Regions from separate parts of the Pseudomonas sp. PB103 genome, predicted to be linked through region 2. Evidence: predicted binding sites of a transcription regulator. Region 2 holds the regulator's gene; each other region holds the start of a gene.
The links. Region 2 encodes sigma-54, which starts transcription at its own class of promoters, with help from an activator protein. Its sites were predicted from a motif close to ANTGGCATNNANNTTGCTNT; they were not measured.
Positions count from the first base shown of each region.

Region 1: the regulator sigma-54 is predicted to act here: its motif matches at 1,915-1,934, upstream of EJA70_RS10185 (flagellar basal body rod protein FlgF).
Region 3: the regulator sigma-54 is predicted to act here: its motif matches at 2,456-2,475, upstream of EJA70_RS09910 (circularly permuted type 2 ATP-grasp protein).

Region 1 covers NZ_RWIL01000052.1:8,791-14,559, reverse strand. The annotation lists gene EJA70_RS10190 (sigma-54-dependent phenylalanine hydroxylase transcriptional regulator PhhR) at 155-1,717, shown strand; gene EJA70_RS10185 (flagellar basal body rod protein FlgF) at 1,989-2,729, shown strand; gene flgG (flagellar basal-body rod protein FlgG) at 2,775-3,560, shown strand; gene flgH (flagellar basal body L-ring protein FlgH) at 3,613-4,308, shown strand; gene EJA70_RS10170 (flagellar basal body P-ring protein FlgI) at 4,336-5,424, shown strand; gene flgJ (flagellar assembly peptidoglycan hydrolase FlgJ) at 5,436-5,769, shown strand, end outside.
Region 2 covers NZ_RWIL01000118.1:56,403-62,171, forward strand. The annotation lists gene EJA70_RS21010 (HAD family hydrolase) at 1-400, shown strand, start outside; gene lptC (LPS export ABC transporter periplasmic protein LptC) at 409-981, shown strand; gene lptA (lipopolysaccharide transport periplasmic protein LptA) at 968-1,513, shown strand; gene lptB (LPS export ABC transporter ATP-binding protein) at 1,513-2,238, shown strand; gene EJA70_RS21030 (RNA polymerase factor sigma-54) at 2,426-3,916, shown strand; gene hpf (ribosome hibernation-promoting factor, HPF/YfiA family) at 3,990-4,298, shown strand; gene ptsN (PTS IIA-like nitrogen regulatory protein PtsN) at 4,310-4,774, shown strand; gene rapZ (RNase adapter RapZ) at 4,777-5,634, shown strand; gene EJA70_RS21050 (HPr family phosphocarrier protein) at 5,650-5,769, shown strand, end outside.
Region 3 covers NZ_RWIL01000050.1:58,127-63,895, reverse strand. The annotation lists gene speE (polyamine aminopropyltransferase) at 1-832, shown strand, start outside; gene EJA70_RS09920 (hypothetical protein) at 1,177-1,410, shown strand; gene EJA70_RS09915 (ribonuclease E inhibitor RraB) at 1,619-1,966, shown strand; gene EJA70_RS09910 (circularly permuted type 2 ATP-grasp protein) at 2,508-3,917, shown strand; gene EJA70_RS09905 (alpha-E domain-containing protein) at 3,930-4,880, shown strand; gene EJA70_RS09900 (transglutaminase family protein) at 4,877-5,680, shown strand.

The DNA of each region.
Region 1 (5,769 bases), on a different contig from region 2:
CGCGCCTCGACAGAAAACTCCGGCGCCGTCCCCTGTAGGCCTTCGCCTGCTCGCGATTGCGGTGTATCAGTCGCCATCAATATCAACTGACCGACCGCTATCGCGAGCAGGCGAAGGCCTACAAGGTTTCTCATCGTTTATTCGGGCGATTTATATGCGTATCAAAGTCCACTGCCAGAACCGCATCGGCATCCTGCGCGACATTCTCAACCTGCTGGTAGCCTACGGGATCAACGTCGCGCGCGGCGAGGTCGGTGGTGAGCACGGCAACGCGATCTACCTGCATTGCCCGAACCTGATCAACATTCAATTCCAGGCGCTGCGGCCGAAATTCGAGGCGATTGCCGGGGTGTTCGGCGTCAAGCGGGTAGGGCTGATGCCCAGCGAGCGTCGGCACATGGAACTGAACGCCTTGCTCGGCGCGCTGGAGTTTCCGGTGTTGTCGATCGACATGGGCGGTTCGATCGTCGCGGCCAACCGCGCGGCGGCACAATTGCTCGGCGTGCGGGTCGATGAGGTGCCGGGCATTCCGTTGTCGCGGTACGCCGAGGATTTCGATTTGCCGGAACTGGTGCGCGCCAACAAATCGCGGATCAACGGCATGCGCGTCAAGGTCAAGGGCGACATCTTTCTCGCCGACATCGCGCCGCTGCAGTCAGAGCATGACGACAGCGAAGCCATGGCCGGTGCGGTGCTGACACTGCATCGCGCGGATCGCGTGGGTGAGCGTATCTACAACGTGCGCAAACAGGAATTGCGTGGTTTCGACAGCATCTTCCAGAGTTCGAAAGTCATGGCGGCGGTGGTGCGTGAAGCCCGGCGCATGGCACCGCTGGATGCGCCTCTATTAATTGAAGGGGAAACCGGCACCGGCAAGGAGTTGCTGGCGCGCGCCTGTCACCTCGCCAGCCCGCGCGGGCAATCGCCGTTGATGGCACTCAACTGCGCTGGCCTGCCGGAATCGATGGCCGAAACCGAGTTGTTCGGCTACGGCCCTGGCGCGTTCGAAGGCGCTCGCGCCGAAGGCAAGCTCGGCCTGCTGGAACTGACGGCGGGCGGCACGCTGTTTCTCGACGGCGTTGGCGAAATGAGCCCGCGCTTGCAGGTGAAGTTGCTGCGCTTTCTGCAAGACGGCTGCTTCCGTCGTGTCGGCAGCGATGAAGAGGTTTATCTGGATGTGCGGGTGATCTGCGCAACGCAGGTCGACTTGTCCGAGTTGTGCGCGCGCGGCGAGTTTCGCCAGGATTTGTATCACCGTTTGAACGTGCTCTCGCTGCACATTCCGCCACTGCGCGAATGCCTCGACGGCTTGACGCCGCTGGTCGAGCACTTCCTCGATCAGGCCAGTCGGCAGATCGGCTGTTCACTGCCCAAACTGGCGCCGGCGGCGATGGATCGGCTCAGTCATTACCATTGGCCGGGCAACGTGCGGCAATTGGAGAACGTGCTGTTCCAGGCGGTTTCGTTGTGCGATGGCGGCACGGTGAAAGCCGAGCATATTCGCCTGCCGGATTACGGCGTGCGTCAGCCGCTTGGCGATTTTTCGCTGGAGGGCGGGCTCGACGAGATTGTCGGGCGCTTCGAGAAAGCGGTGCTGGAGCGTTTGTATTCCGAGCATCCGAGCAGCCGGCAGTTGGGTAAGCGGCTGGGGGTTTCGCACACCACCATTGCCAACAAGCTGCGTGAATACGAAGTCGGCAAAGATCCCGAAGCTTAAGATCAAAAGATCGCAGCCTTCGGCAGCTCCTACAGGAGTATGCATTTCAACTGTAGGAGCTGCCGAAGGCTGCGATCTTTGATCTGTTGCCGCCAAGCGGCATAACACCGCCGGTTTTTCGACTTCGATACATTTCCCCAATCCCCGAAATCTCCCCCAAGTCCTTTGTTTACCGGGCCTCGCGCCGCCAGAAAAAAGTTGGTCTGCAAATTGCTTATGGCTCAGCAGTACAGCGGTGGGCGGCAAACGTCCGGCATGCAGAGGAAAGAGTGTGGACAAGTACCTTTATGTGGCAATGACCGGCGCCAGCCAGAACGCACTGGCGCAAAAGGCGCATGCCAACAACCTGGCGAACATCTCCACCAACGGTTTTCAGCGTGACCTCGAGCAGGCGCGTTCGATGCCGGTGTTTGGTGACAGCTTTCCGGCGCGTGCGTTTGCCATGAGCGAACGGCCGGCCACCGACTTCACGCCAGGCTCGCTGGTGCAGACCGGTCGTGACCTCGACGTCGCCGTGACCGGCAACGGTTTTATCGCCGTGCAGAACCCTAACGGTGGCGAAAGCTACGTGCGCACCGGCAGCCTCAACATCGACGCCCTTGGCGTACTGCGCGCCGGCAACGGCATGCCGGTCATGGGCAACGGCGGTCCGATCGCCGTGCCGCCAGAGCAGCAAGTCGAAGTCGGCGAAGACGGCACCATCAGCATTCGTGCAATGGGTGAAGGCCCGCGCGTCATGGCGGAAGTCGACCGCATCAAGCTGGTCAACCCCGACATCAAGAACATGAACAAGGGCCTCGACGGCTCGATTTACACCAAGGACGGCCAACCGGCGCCGGCCGATGCCAACGTCAAACTGGTCTCGGGTTTCCTTGAGTCGAGCAACGTCAATGCCGTCGAAGAGATGACCTCGGTGCTGGCGCTGGCCAAGCAGTTCGAGTTGCACGTCAAGATGATGAACACCGCCAAAGACGACGACCAGGCCATGGCTCGGGTCTTGCAGATCAGCTAATTATCAGAACGTCGCGCCGTAAAACAGGCGCACGAGGAGAATCGAATGCTTCCGGCTCTATGGGTTGCCAAAACAGGTCTGTCCGCCCAGGACACCAACCTGACTACTATTTCCAACAACCTGGCCAACGTCTCGACCACGGGTTTCAAACGTGACCGCGCCGAGTTCCAGGACCTGCTGTATCAGATCAAGCGTCAGCCAGGCGCCCAGTCGACCCAGGACAGCGAACTGCCGTCGGGTCTGCAAGTGGGTACCGGTGTGCGCATCGTCGGCACGCAGAAAAACTTCACTGCCGGCAGCCTGCAAACCACCGAGCAGCCGCTCGACCTGGCGGTGGACGGTCGCGGTTTCTTCCAGATCCTGCAGCCGGACGGCACCACGTCCTACACCCGTGACGGTACTTTCCACCTCGACTCCAACGGTCAGGTGGTGAACGCCAGCGGCTTCGCTCTGGAGCCAGCGATTGTCATCCCGAACAACGCCCAGACTTTCACGGTCGGTCGTGACGGCACCGTGTCGATCACCGTTGCCGGCAACCCGGCTTCGCAAGTGATCGGCAACCTGCAAACTGCCGACTTCATCAACCCGGCCGGCCTGCAAGCCGTGGGCAACAACCTGTTCCTGGAAACCGCCGCTTCCGGTGCACCGCAAGTCGGTACGCCAGGGCTGAACGGTTTCGGTACCACGCTGCAGAACACCCTGGAAACGTCCAACGTCAGCACCGTTGAAGAGATGGTCAACATGATCACCACTCAGCGCGCCTACGAGATGAACTCCAAGGTGATCTCCACCGCCGACCAGATGCTCTCGTTCGTAACGCAGAATCTGTAATCAAGTCTATGAGGCGGCCATGAGGTCGCCTGCAACACCGTGAGGTAGGGTCATGAATCGCTTCGTATCTGTTCTGGCATTGAGTGGGGTCGTCTCGCTCGCGGGCTGCGTCGCTCCGACGCCCAAGCCCAATGACCCTTACTACGCTCCGGTGTTGCCGCGCACGCCGTTGCCGGCGGCCGCCAATAACGGCTCGATCTATCAGGCCGGCTTCGAGCAGAACCTGTACAGCGACCGCAAGGCGTTCCGGGTCGGTGACATCATCACCATCACCCTGAACGAGCGCACGCAGGCGAGCAAGAACGCCAACTCGCAGATGGACAAGAACAGTGACAACAAGATCGGCCTGACCTCGTTGTTCGGTTCCAGCCTGACCACCAACAACCCGATTGGCGGCAACGACCTGAGTCTGAACGCCGGCTACAGTGCCGACCGCTCGACCAAGGGTGATGCCAAGTCCGGGCAGAGCAACAGCCTGACCGGTTCGATCACTGTGACCGTCGCCGACGTGCTGCCCAACGGCATCATCGCCGTGCGCGGCGAGAAGTGGCTGACGCTGAACACGGGGGACGAACTGGTCCGCATCGCCGGTCTGGTGCGCGCCGATGACATCGCCACGGACAACACGGTGTCGTCGACCCGGGTCGCCGATGCTCGCATCACCTACTCGGGTACCGGCGCGTTTGCCGATACGAGTCAGCCAGGCTGGTTCGACCGTTTCTTCCTCAGCCCGCTGTTCCCTTTCTAGGTGGCTACGTTGAATTTCAAACACCTGATGCTGGCTGCGACGTTGATGTCCGCAGCCTTTGGTGCCCACGCCGAGCGGCTGAAAGATATCGCCAGCATTTCCGGCGTGCGTTCCAACCAGTTGATCGGTTACGGCCTGGTGGTCGGGCTTAACGGCACCGGCGACCAGACGACGCAAACCCCGTTCACCCTGCAGACCTTCAACAACATGCTCTCGCAGTTCGGCATCAAGGTGCCGCCGGGATCGGGCAACGTGCAGCTGAAAAACGTCGCGGCGGTGTCGATCAGTGCCGACTTGCCGGCGTTCGCCAAACCGGGTCAGCAAGTCGACATCACCGTGTCTTCGATCGGTAACTCCAAGAGCCTGCGTGGCGGCACCCTGTTGCTGACCCCGCTCAAGGGTATCGATGGCAACGTCTATGCGGTCGCTCAGGGCAACCTGGTGGTCGGCGGTTTTGATGCTGAAGGCCGTGACGGTTCGAAGATCACCGTCAACGTTCCGTCGGCCGGTCGCATCCCTGGCGGTGCTTCGGTGGAGCGTTCGGTACCGAGTGGTTTCAATCAGGGCAACAGCCTGACGCTGAACCTCAACCGTTCCGACTTCACCACTGCCAAGCGCATCGTCGACAAGATCAACGACATGCTCGGCCCTGGCGTGGCACAAGCCATCGACGGCGGCTCGGTACGCGTGACGGCACCGCTCGATCCGAGCCAGCGCGTCGACTATCTGTCGATCCTGGAAAACCTCGAAGTCGATCCGGGCCAGGCTGTGGCGAAAGTCATCATCAACTCGCGCACCGGCACCATCGTCATTGGCCAGAACGTGAAAGTTTCGCCAGCCGCCGTGACCCACGGCAGCCTGACCGTGACCATTACCGAAGACCCGATTGTCAGCCAGCCAGGTCCGCTGTCCAACGGCCAGACCGCTGTCGTGCCACGCTCGCGGGTAAACGCCGAGCAGGAAGCCAAACCGATGTTCAAATTCGGCCCGGGCACCACCCTCGACGAGATCGTGCGTGCGGTGAACCAGGTCGGCGCGGCGCCGGGGGACTTGATGGCGATCCTTGAAGCATTGAAGCAGGCCGGCGCGTTGCAAGCCGACCTGATCGTGATCTGAGGCCGACCTTTATGGATATGCGCAAAAGCGGTCTGGTCAGCAGCAGCGATTCGGGGTCTTACTCTGACCTCAATCGTCTGAACCAGCTCAAGGTCGGCGACAAGGACAGCGATGCGAACATGCGCAAGGTGGCGCAGGAATTCGAATCGCTGTTCCTCGGCGAAATGCTCAAGTCGATGCGTTCGGCCACTGAGGCACTGGGCCAGGACAACCCGCTGAACACGCCGGCAGCCAAGCAGTATCAGGAAATGTACGACCAGCAATTGGCGGTGTCGCTGTCCCGCGAGGGCGGTGGTATTGGTCTGGCTGACGTGCTGATGCGCCAGATGTCGAAGAACAAACCGC
Region 2 (5,769 bases):
CCTTGATGGCCAAGGCATCAAGATGCTGATGAATGCGGGCGTACAAACTGCCATTATCAGCGGCCGCAAGACACCGGTGGTTGAGCGTCGGGCGAAAAACCTGGGTATCCCGCATCTTTTTCAGGGGCGCGAAGACAAATTGGTCGTTCTCGACGGTCTACTTGAACAACTGGGCCTAAGCTATGAACAGGTCGCCTACCTCGGTGACGACCTGCCTGACCTGCCGGTGATCCGCCGCGTGGGCCTGGGGATGGCGGTCGCCAACGCTGCCGATTTCGTCCGCGAACACGCCCATGGCGTAACCCGCGCCCGTGGCGGCGAAGGCGCCGCCCGCGAATTCTGCGAATTGATCCTGCGTGCGCAGGGCAGCCTTGATGCCGCCAATGCCGCGTACTTGTGAGTCAAACCATGTTTAGCAAAAAATTTCGCAACTTCCTGCTGTTCGGTTGCATCGCGGCGCTTTTCGCCGCGGTCGGCTACTGGAACATCAGCCCGGAACGCTTCCTCGACAAGCCGCAGGTCACGTCGACCGAAAGCCCGATCGACTGGTATGCAACCAACACACACACCCTGCAATACCTGCCGGACGGCAAAGTGCAATATGAAATGACGTCCGAGAAAGCCGAGCACGTCAAGGCGACCGACATCACGCTGGTCACCAAACCTGATCTGAACATGTACCGCGGCACGGATTTCCCGTGGCACGTGACCAGTGAACGCGGCGAAGTGAACTCGGGTGGCACCCAGGTTGAATTGATCGACTCGGTGCGCATCAAGCGCACCGACGAAAAGAAGCGCGATCTGCTGGTCACCTCCACTCGCATGACGGTGTTCCCGCAGGAGCAATATGCGCAGACCGAGCAACCCGTTAGAATCGACGGCGCTGGCGGTGTATCGACTGGCGTTGGAATGAAAGCGTATCTGAAGGACAGCAGGATACACCTGCTATCGAACGTAAGAGGACAGTATGAGGCTCGTTAAAACCCTCCCTATTTTGCTCAGTCTGGGCGCAGCACTGGGAAGCGTGAGCGCCTGGGCTCTGCCGAACGATCAAGAGCAGCCAATCCGCATTCAGGCCGACGATGCCCAACTGGACGACAAGAACGGCGTTGCTACCTATAAAGGTGACGTGATCATCACCCAGGGTTCGATGAAGGTCACCGGCAATACCGTGACCATCACCCGTACCCCGACCGGTGATATCGACGTGGTGACCTCGGTCGGCAACCTCGCCTACTTCGAACAGCTGCAGACCGCTGGCGACACCAAGCCTGTACAGGGCTGGGGCGTGACGATCCAGTACCACGCCGCGCAAAACCGCGTTGTGCTGATCGACAAGGCCAAGGTTGTCGACAAAGACAACAACACCACTCAGGGCGAGAAGATCGTCTATGACACGGTGAAAAAACTTGCCAGCGCCGGTCGCGCTACCGGCAGCAAGGTCACCGAGGCGCGTCCGCGCATCGACATGGTGATCCAGCCGAAGAAGAAAACCGAAGAGAAAACCCAGTAATGGCAACTCTGAAAGCTCAGCACCTGGCCAAGGCCTATAAAAGCCGCCAGGTCGTGCGTGACGTCAGCCTGTCGATCGACAGCGGCCAGATCGTCGGCCTGCTCGGCCCCAACGGCGCCGGCAAGACCACGTGCTTCTACATGATCGTCGGCCTGGTGCAGGCCGATCAGGGCCGCGTACTGATCGATGATCTGGACGTCAGCCACCAGCCGATGCACGGTCGTGCCAAGGCTGGTATCGGCTATCTGCCGCAAGAAGCGTCGATCTTCCGCAAACTGTCGGTCGCCGACAACATCATGGCCATCCTCGAAACCCGTCAGGAACTCGACAAGGCCGGTCGTCGCAAGGAGCTGGAAAGCCTGCTGCAGGAATTCCACATCAGCCACATCCGCGACAACCTCGGCATGAGCCTGTCGGGTGGTGAACGCCGCCGCGTGGAAATTGCCCGCGCGCTGGCCACCGCGCCGAAATTCATCCTGCTCGACGAACCGTTTGCCGGTGTCGACCCGATCTCGGTCGGCGATATCAAGCAGATCATCCACCATCTCAAGGCCAAGGGCATCGGTGTACTGATCACCGACCATAACGTGCGTGAGACGCTGGATATCTGCGAAACCGCGTACATCGTCAACGACGGTCAACTGATCGCCGAAGGTGACGCCGAAACCATCCTGGCCAACGATCTGGTCAAGGAAGTGTATCTGGGTCACGAGTTCCGCCTGTAAGCGCTACAGCATCCTGGTGATTCGCGAGGGTGCTGTATCGATGAAGCAGCTTTTTATACGCTTTAATTGTTACAGCGCTCTAGGCAAACACTTCAGTTTCAGGCATATAATTTGCTTAAGTTTGGCGCTTCGGCGCCCTGTAGTGGATGGCGCATAGCGCCGGCGAATAAGGTGTTAAGCCCCTGCCATGAAACCATCGCTAGTCTTGAGAATGGGCCAGCAGCTGACGATGACACCGCAGCTGCAACAGGCCATCCGTCTGCTCCAATTGTCGACCCTGGATCTGCAACAGGAAATCCAGGAGGCGCTGGAATCCAATCCGATGCTCGAACGCCAGGAAGAAGGCGAAGACTTCGACAATTCCGACCCCTTGGCCGACAACGCTGAACAGAAGCCCACCGAGATCCAGGAACCTTCCTACCAGGAAACCGCGCCGACCGTCGACAACCTCGAAGACGGCGATTGGAGCGAACGCATTCCCAACGAATTGCCGGTCGACACCGCTTGGGAAGATGTCTATCAGACCAGCGCCAGCAGCCTGCCCAGCAGCGACGATGACGAGTGGGATTTCACCACCCGCACCTCCGTTGGCGAAAGCCTGCAAAGCCACCTGTTGTGGCAACTGAACCTCGCCCCGATGTCCGACACCGATCGCCTGATCGCCGTGACCCTGATCGATTGCATCAACAATCAGGGCTATCTGGACGAAACCCTCGAAGAAATCCTCGAAGCGTTCGATCCGGAACTGGACATCGAGCTGGACGAGATTGAAGCCGTCCTGCACCGCATCCAGCAATTCGAACCGGCCGGTATCGGTGCGCGCAACCTTGGCGAATGCCTGTTGCTGCAATTGCGCCAGTTGTCGGCCAAGACGCCATGGCTGGCAGAAGCCAAGCGTCTGGTCACGGACTACATCGACCTGCTTGGCAGCCGCGATTACAGCCAGTTGATGCGCCGCATGAAACTCAAGGAAGACGAGTTGCGCCAGGTCATCGAGCTGGTGCAGAGCCTCAATCCGCGTCCGGGTTCGCAGATCGAATCCACTGAGGCCGAGTACGTTGTACCTGACGTGATCGTGCGCAAGGACAACGAGCGCTGGCTGGTCGAGCTGAATCAGGAATCGGTGCCACGCCTGCGCGTCAATGCGCAATACGCCGGATTCGTCCGTCGCGCCGACACCAGCGCCGACAACACCTTCATGCGCAATCAGTTGCAGGAAGCGCGCTGGTTCATCAAGAGCCTGCAGAGCCGCAATGAAACCCTGATGAAAGTTGCCACCCAGATCGTCGAGCATCAGCGCGGTTTTCTGGAGTACGGCGACGAAGCCATGAAACCGCTGGTCTTGCACGACATTGCCGAAGCGGTGGGCATGCATGAATCAACGATTTCCCGGGTGACCACACAGAAATTCATGCATACCCCGCGCGGTATTTATGAGCTGAAATACTTTTTCTCAAGCCATGTCAGCACCTCCGAAGGCGGCGAATGCTCGTCCACGGCGATTCGCGCGATCATCAAAAAACTGGTTGCCGCGGAAAATCAGAAAAAGCCGTTGAGTGACAGCAAGATCGCTGGTTTACTGGAGGCACAAGGCATTCAGGTGGCTCGCCGCACCGTCGCCAAGTACCGCGAATCCTTAGGGATCGCGCCTTCGAGCGAACGCAAGCGGTTGATGTAAGCCACGTTACAGCGTTCCAGTGGCAGGCTATCCAGCCTGCCGCTTTATGCACTGGCAACGAAGGAGAAGCTGTATGCAAGTCAACATCAGTGGACACCAACTGGAAGTGACCCAACCTCTGCGTTCCTATATCGAGGAAAAACTCCAACGACTGGAGCGCCATTTCGACAAGATCACCAACGTGCAGGTCACGATGTGCGTCGAAAAGCTGAAGCAGAAAATCGAAGCCACCTTGCATATACCCGGCAGCGAAGTGGTCGCCAACGCGGAACATACCGATATGTACGCGGCGATCGACGCCTTGACCGACAAGCTGGATAAACAACTCAAAAAGCATAAGGAAAAGACCCAGAGCCTGCTCCAGGGCGCGACCGGTCGATAACCCCCCACCCCATGATCCGACTTGAAAGTATCCTGACCCCCGGCCGTTCCCTCGTGAACGTGCCGGGCGGCAGTAAAAAGAAAGCCCTCGAACAAATTGCCAACCTGATCGCCCGCGAAGTGCCGGATCTGGAGATGCAAGATGTCTTCGAGGCTCTGATTGCCCGTGAAAAACTCGGTTCTACCGGTTTTGGCAACGGCATCGCCATTCCTCACTGCCGCCTCAAAGGCTGCGAAACGCCCATCAGTGCGTTGATGCACCTTCAAGCCCCCATCGATTTCGACGCCATTGACGGCGCGCCGGTTGACCTGCTGTTTGTCTTGCTGGTCCCGGAAGCCGCTACCGATGCGCACCTGGAGTTGCTGCGTCAGATCGCCAGCATGCTCGACCGCAAGGACGTGCGTGACAAATTGCGCAGCGCCGCGAGCAACGAAGCCTTGTACCAGGTCGTTCTGGACGAGCAAAACGGGCAGTAATCATGCGCTTGATCATCGTCAGCGGCCGTTCCGGCTCGGGTAAAAGTACCGCCCTTGATGTCCTTGAGGACAACGGTTACTACTGCATCGACAATCTGCCGGCAGGCTTGCTGCCAGAGCTGGCCGAGCGCGCATTGATCCATACGGAGCTTGCGCAACCGCTGGTTGCCGTGTCGATTGACGCGCGCAACCTGCCGAGCCACCTGAGCCGCTTTCCCGAACTGCTGGAAGATGCCCGCAGCAAGCATATTCAATGTGATGTGCTTTATCTTGATGCCGATGAAGAAACCCTGCTCAAGCGTTTCTCCGAAACTCGCCGCCGCCACCCGCTGAGCAATGCCAACCGGTCGCTGGCCGAAGCGATTCACGATGAAACTGCCCTGCTCGGCCCGATCGCCGATCTCGCCGACCTGAAGATCAACACCACCAATCTGAACCTGTACCAGTTGCGCGACACTATCAAGCTGCGCTTGCTGAATCAGCCGGAGCCGGGCACGGCATTTCTGGTCGAGTCATTCGGTTTCAAGCGCGGCATGCCGGTGGATGCGGACCTGGTGTTCGACGTACGCTGCCTGCCCAACCCGTACTGGAAGCCGGAGCTGCGCGAGCAGTCCGGTCTCGATGCCCCCGTGGCCGAGTACCTGGAGGCGCAGCCTGAGGTTGAAGAAATGTTCCAGGACATCTTCACCTACCTGCACAAGTGGCTGCCACGTTTTGCCGCGAGCAACCGTGCCTACGTGACCATTGCCATTGGCTGCACCGGCGGGCATCACCGCTCCGTCTACCTGACTGAACGCCTGGGTCAGGCCCTGCAGAAAACCCTGAAGAACGTCCAGGTTCGCCACCGCGACCTCACTTAAAGGATTCACACCGCGATGCCTGCTCTGGAAATCGAAATCATCAACAAACTGGGCCTGCATGCCCGCGCATCGGCCAAGTTTGTTGGAGTGGCCGGGCAGTATCCGGATTGCACGATCAGAGTGGGTCGCACGCCT
Region 3 (5,769 bases), on a different contig from region 2:
AGGCTACGGCCAGCGTTTTCGCATGGAAAAACTGCTGCACGAAGTGCGCACCGAACACCAGCACCTGGTGATCTTCCAGAACCCGCGCATGGGCCGTGTGATGGCGCTGGACGGCGTGATCCAGACCACCGAAGCCGACGAATTCATCTACCACGAAATGCTCACCCACGTGCCGATCCTTGCCCACGGCAGCGCCAAGCGCGTGCTGATCATCGGCGGCGGTGACGGCGGCATGCTGCGCGAAGTGACCAAGCATGCCGGTGTCGAGCACATCACCATGGTCGAGATCGACGGCACCGTCGTCGACATGTGCAAAGAATTCCTGCCGAACCACTCCAGCGGTGCTTACGACGATCCACGGCTGAACCTGGTGATCGACGACGGCATGCGTTTCGTCGCCACCACCACGGAAAAATTCGACGTGATCATCTCCGACTCCACCGACCCGATCGGCCCGGGCGAAGTTCTGTTCTCGGAGAACTTCTATCAGGCCTGCCACCGCTGCCTGAACGAAGGCGGCATCCTCGTGACCCAGAACGGCACGCCGTTCATGCAGATCGACGAAGTGAAAACCACCGCCGGTCGCCTGAAAAGCCTGTTCCCGGACTGGCACTTCTACCAAGCGGCGGTGCCGACCTACATCGGTGGTTCGATGACATTTGCGTGGGGTTCGACCAACCCGGCCTACCGCAAGCTCAGCCGTGAAACCCTGCAACAGCGCTTCATCGGCAGCGGCATCGTCACGCGCTACTACAACCCGGAAATCCACATCGGCGCGTTCGCCTTGCCGCAGTACGTGCTGCAAGCGATCAACAAGCCAAGCAACGACTGATCCCACTATTTTTCATTTGTGTATGGATCCCCTGTGGTGAGGGGATTTATCCCCGACCGGCTGCGCAGCAGTCGTAAACCCGGCAAACGCGGTCTGCCTGATGAACCGCGTTGGCTGGTTTTGGGGACGCTTCGCATCCCATCGGGGATAAATCCCCTCGCCACAGATAAATCCCTCACCACAGGTAAATCCCCTCACCACAATGGTTGCGTGCAAAATTCGCGGCGCATCTCCACGATGTCGTTTTTTTCATGTTCGTGCGTTGTAATCCTTTTGAACCAACTTTCGGCGCACCAGTCGATTTAGGTGTAAGCCCATTTGCGGGTTTGATCGAGGAGGCACCGATGCAAAAGTGGAAAGTCACTTTCGTGGACGATCATGGTGAAATTGTCGATGAGGTGTTTGAGCGCGCGGAATGCCCCAGTGACGATGAGGCCGCTCAACTGATCAAGGCGAAGCTTCTGCCCGTGGCCGCCGCACTGGATCTGAACGATCTGGAAGGGCGCACCCCCGACGCCGGGGCGAAAAGCCTGAAAACCCAGAACAGCATTGAAATCCGCAGCATCACTCCCGTCTGACATTCTTCCTGTCACCTTGACACCAGGCCTTGGCAGCAGCTCTGACTTGGGGCTACTCTGCAAGCGAGATCAGCGAACGGATCGCTAAGGTCTGGTCTTGTCAGCTACATGCTTGTTCCCGCGTGCAACCACGTTGCCGTCGTACTTTGGCCAGAGGCCCGGGGCGGGAATACGGAAAGTCTATCCATCTATGTGAGGGGGACGATTCATGAGCACAGCCTATCAAGAAGACATCAGCAGCAATGTTCTGCGCCGCATGAAAGAAGGCGGTTTCGATTTTTCCCGATTCCATCCCATCGAGTTCTACGCCATTTTCCCGGACGAGGAGCGGGCGCGCAGGGCGGCAGGCAAATTTCGTGGTGAGTCCATCAATGCCCAGGTCAGCGTGCGCGATGACGGCGCGTGGGCGCTGGAATTGAGCAAAGTGATGTATGCGACGTATGACGATATTGGCGATTTCGAGCAGGGCTTTTCGGCGGTGGTCGAACCCTTGGGCGGGATAATCGAGGGATGGGGCGTGAAACAGGAGGTGCGTAGCCGCCACCGGTTGAATTGATTTCAGGTTATTTGATTACTAACGGCTGACCTCTGGGTTGGCCGTTGCCATTTTTGAAGATCAAAAGATCGCAGCCTTCGGCAGCTCCTACATGTGATTGTGTGGGGCTGTCGGGGGCTGCGATCTTTTGCTTTTGCTTTCAAAACATTTCCAAAAGGCAAAAAAAAGCCACCGGAGAGGGTGGCTAAAAGGGAAGACCGAGAAGGAGAGGAAACCGCTCAGGGTTACAGCGGGGCGGGCTGCGAGGGCAGTCCAGGTCAGTTGAGCTGGCGACTTCGCGGCGCTGTGGGCGGGGAAGTTTTGCAGCGAATGCGCGGATTATCCGCAAGCAGTGCCGGGCAGTGAAATCAACTCTGACTATGCTGGTGATAGGCGATGCAGTGCGTCGCAATGAAGCGGGGGCAATCGGCTTGGGGCATTTGCCGCACAGGAATGGTGCGGTGTCTGTGGCGTGAATATCCAACCGATTGAAATCAAAGCGTTTATGCCGATGGCACGGGCCTTGCGAAGGCCTGTATGTCCGGGTGACAAGGAGTACGGCATGATCCGCACCTATTTTGATGAGATGTACGATGCCGGCGGCCAGGTTCGCCCGCATTATCGGGAGTTCGCCCGCTGGCTGGCCGACACGCCTGACGAGCTGCTGGCCCAGCGGCGACGCGAGGCTGACTTGCTGTTCCATCGCGCTGGCATCACTTTCACGCTCTACGGGGACGAGCAGGGCACCGAGCGCCTGATTCCTTTCGACACCATTCCACGCAGCATTCCCGCCAGCGAATGGCGGGTCGTCGAGCGCGGCTGCATCCAGCGGGTCAAGGCGCTGAACATGTTTCTCGCCGACCTCTATCACGAGCAGCGCATCATCAAGGCCGGGATCATTCCTGCCGAACAGGTATTGGCCAACGAGCAATATCAGTTGGCGATGCAGGGCCTGGATCTGCACCGCGATATTTATTCGCACATCTCCGGTGTCGATCTGGTGCGCGACGGCGACGGCACGTATTACGTGCTCGAAGACAACCTGCGCACACCGAGCGGCGTCAGCTACATGCTCGAAGACCGCAAGATGATGATGCGCCTGTTCCCGGAGCTGTTCGCCGCCCAGCGCATTGCGCCAATCGATCACTACCCGAACCTGCTGCTCGACACCCTGAAAAGCTCCAGCCCCATCGACGACCCGAGCGTAGTGGTGCTGACGCCGGGGCGCTTCAACAGCGCGTTCTTCGAACACGCGTTTCTCGCACGGGAAATGGGCGTGGAACTGGTCGAGGGCGCGGACCTGTTCGTGCGTGACGACAAAGTCTTCATGCGCACCACCGACGGCCCGAAAGCGGTGGACGTCATCTACCGTCGTCTTGACGACGCGTTCCTCGATCCGCTGGCGTTCAACCCGGACTCAATGCTTGGCGTACCGGGGCTTTTGTCATCCTATCGCTCCGGCAACGTCGTGTTGGCCAACGCCATCGGCACCGGCGTGGCGGACGACAAATCGGTCTATCCGTTTGTCACCGACATGATCCGGTTTTACCTGGACGAAGAGCCGATCCTGAAGAACGTGCCGACCTGGCAATGTCGCAACCCCTCTGAACTTTCCCACGTGCTGGCCAATCTTCCAGATCTGGTAGTCAAGGAAACCCAGGGCTCCGGCGGTTACGGAATGCTGGTGGGGCCGGCGTCGACGAAGGCGGAAATCGATGCCTTTCGCGAGCGCATCAAAGCCAAACCCCATGCGTACATCGCGCAACCGACACTGTCGCTGTCGACCTGCCCGACCTTTGTCGAAAACGGCATCGCGCCGCGCCATATCGACTTGCGTCCGTTTGTCTTGTCGGGACGTGAAACCCGCGTGGTGCCCGGCGGTTTGACCCGCGTCGCGCTGCGCGAAGGCTCTCTGGTGGTGAATTCCTCCCAGGGCGGCGGAACCAAGGACACCTGGGTGGTCGAGGATTGAAGGAAGCTTGCCATGTTAAGTAGAACTGCCTCGGATCTGTACTGGATGTCGCGTTACCTGGAGCGAGCGGAAAACCTCGCCCGGATGCTCGACGTCAGTTATTCGCTGTCGCTGATGCCGCAGGACGGTCGCGGTGATGGCTTGCACGAACTGGCAATGCCGCTGTTGATCACCGGCACCCTTGAGGATTATCTGGAGCGTCACGGCGCATTGCATGCCGAACGCCTGCTGCACTTTTTTGCCCTCGATGCGGCCAACCCGGCGAGCATCTACAGCTGCCTCGGCGCCGCACGGGCCAGTGCCCATGCAGTGCGCGGACGTATCACGGCGGACATGTGGGAGAACATCAACTCGACGTGGCTGGAGATTCGCGGGATCGCCGAGCAGGGCTTGAGCCGTTATGGCATGAGCCGTTTCTGCGAATGGATCAAGGAGCGTTCGCACCTGTTTCGTGGCGCGTCCTACGGCACGATCATGCGTAACGATGCGTTCCGTTTCATTCGTCTCGGGACGTTTATCGAGCGCGCGGACAACACGCTGCGGCTTCTCGATGCACGCTACGAAATGGCCGGCGATCAGGCCGAAGCGGTCAGCGACGGCACGGCCCACGCGTACTACCAATGGAGTGCCTTGCTGCGTGCGCTGTCGTCGTTCGAGGCCTACACCGAAATCTACCGTGATGCGCCGGGCGCCCGGCACGTCGCCGAGTTGCTGCTGTTGCGCGCCGATGTACCGCGTTCGCTCAGGGCCTGCACCGAAGAGATTGACCAGATTCTCGCGCAACTGCCCGGTGCCAACGGGCGTCCCGCGCAACGTCTGGCGGCGGAAATGGACGCGCGCCTGCGCTATACCGGTATCAACGAAATCCTCGAGGAAGGCCTGCACGCCTGGCTGACCGAATTCATCCCGCTGGTGCGCCAGTTGGGTAACGCCATTCACAGTTCCTACCTGGAGGCTGCATGAGACTTTCCATTAGCCACGAGACCACCTATCACTACGAAGATAAGGTGCGGGCGAGCATCCAGTACCTGCGGCTGACCCCCCACGACAGCGAGCGCCAACATGTGCTGAGCTGGCAACTCGACCTGCCGCGTCCGGTGCGCGCGCAACTCGATCCGTTCGGCAACATCCTGCATGTGCTGACCATGGACGAACCGCACGAAGCGATCATCATCGGCGCGCGCGGTCAGGTTGATATCGATGAAATGCGCGAGGCTGAACACGAGAGCCAGTCGGCGCTGCCTTTCCTGCGCTTTACCCGGTTGACCGAGGCCGATGAGGCCTTGCGCGCATTCGCCGAGAAGTCCTGCAAGCGGCGGCGCGACCGCACGGCGTTGATCGATCTGATGCACGGCTTGAATCAGCACATGACCTACACGCCGGGCTCCACCGAAGTCGACACCAGCGCCGCTGAAGCCTTCGCCGGGCGTGCCGGGGTTTGTCAGGATCATACCCACGCGTTTCTCGCCTGCGCGCGCAGTCTGGGCGTGCCATCGCGTTACGTGTCGGGGTATTTGTACAGCGAGGATTGCGAGCATCTGGCCAGCCATGCCTGGGCCGAAGCGTGGCTGGATGATGCGTGGTACAGCTTTGACGTGACCAACGAACTGGCGCGGCCGGAGCGGCATTTGAAGCTGGCGGTGGGTCTGGATTACCTCGACGCCTGCCCGGTGCGCGGCATGCGCCGGGGCGGCGGCTGCGAGCAGATGCACGCGAAAGTATTCGTCTCACCCACCCCAGTCATTTCCGTGCAACAACAGTAGATCCGAGGTACCGCAATCGCTGGCAAGCCAGCTCCCACAGGATTACCGCTGATTCAAAGTCAGCGCATAACCTGTGGGAGCTGGCTTGC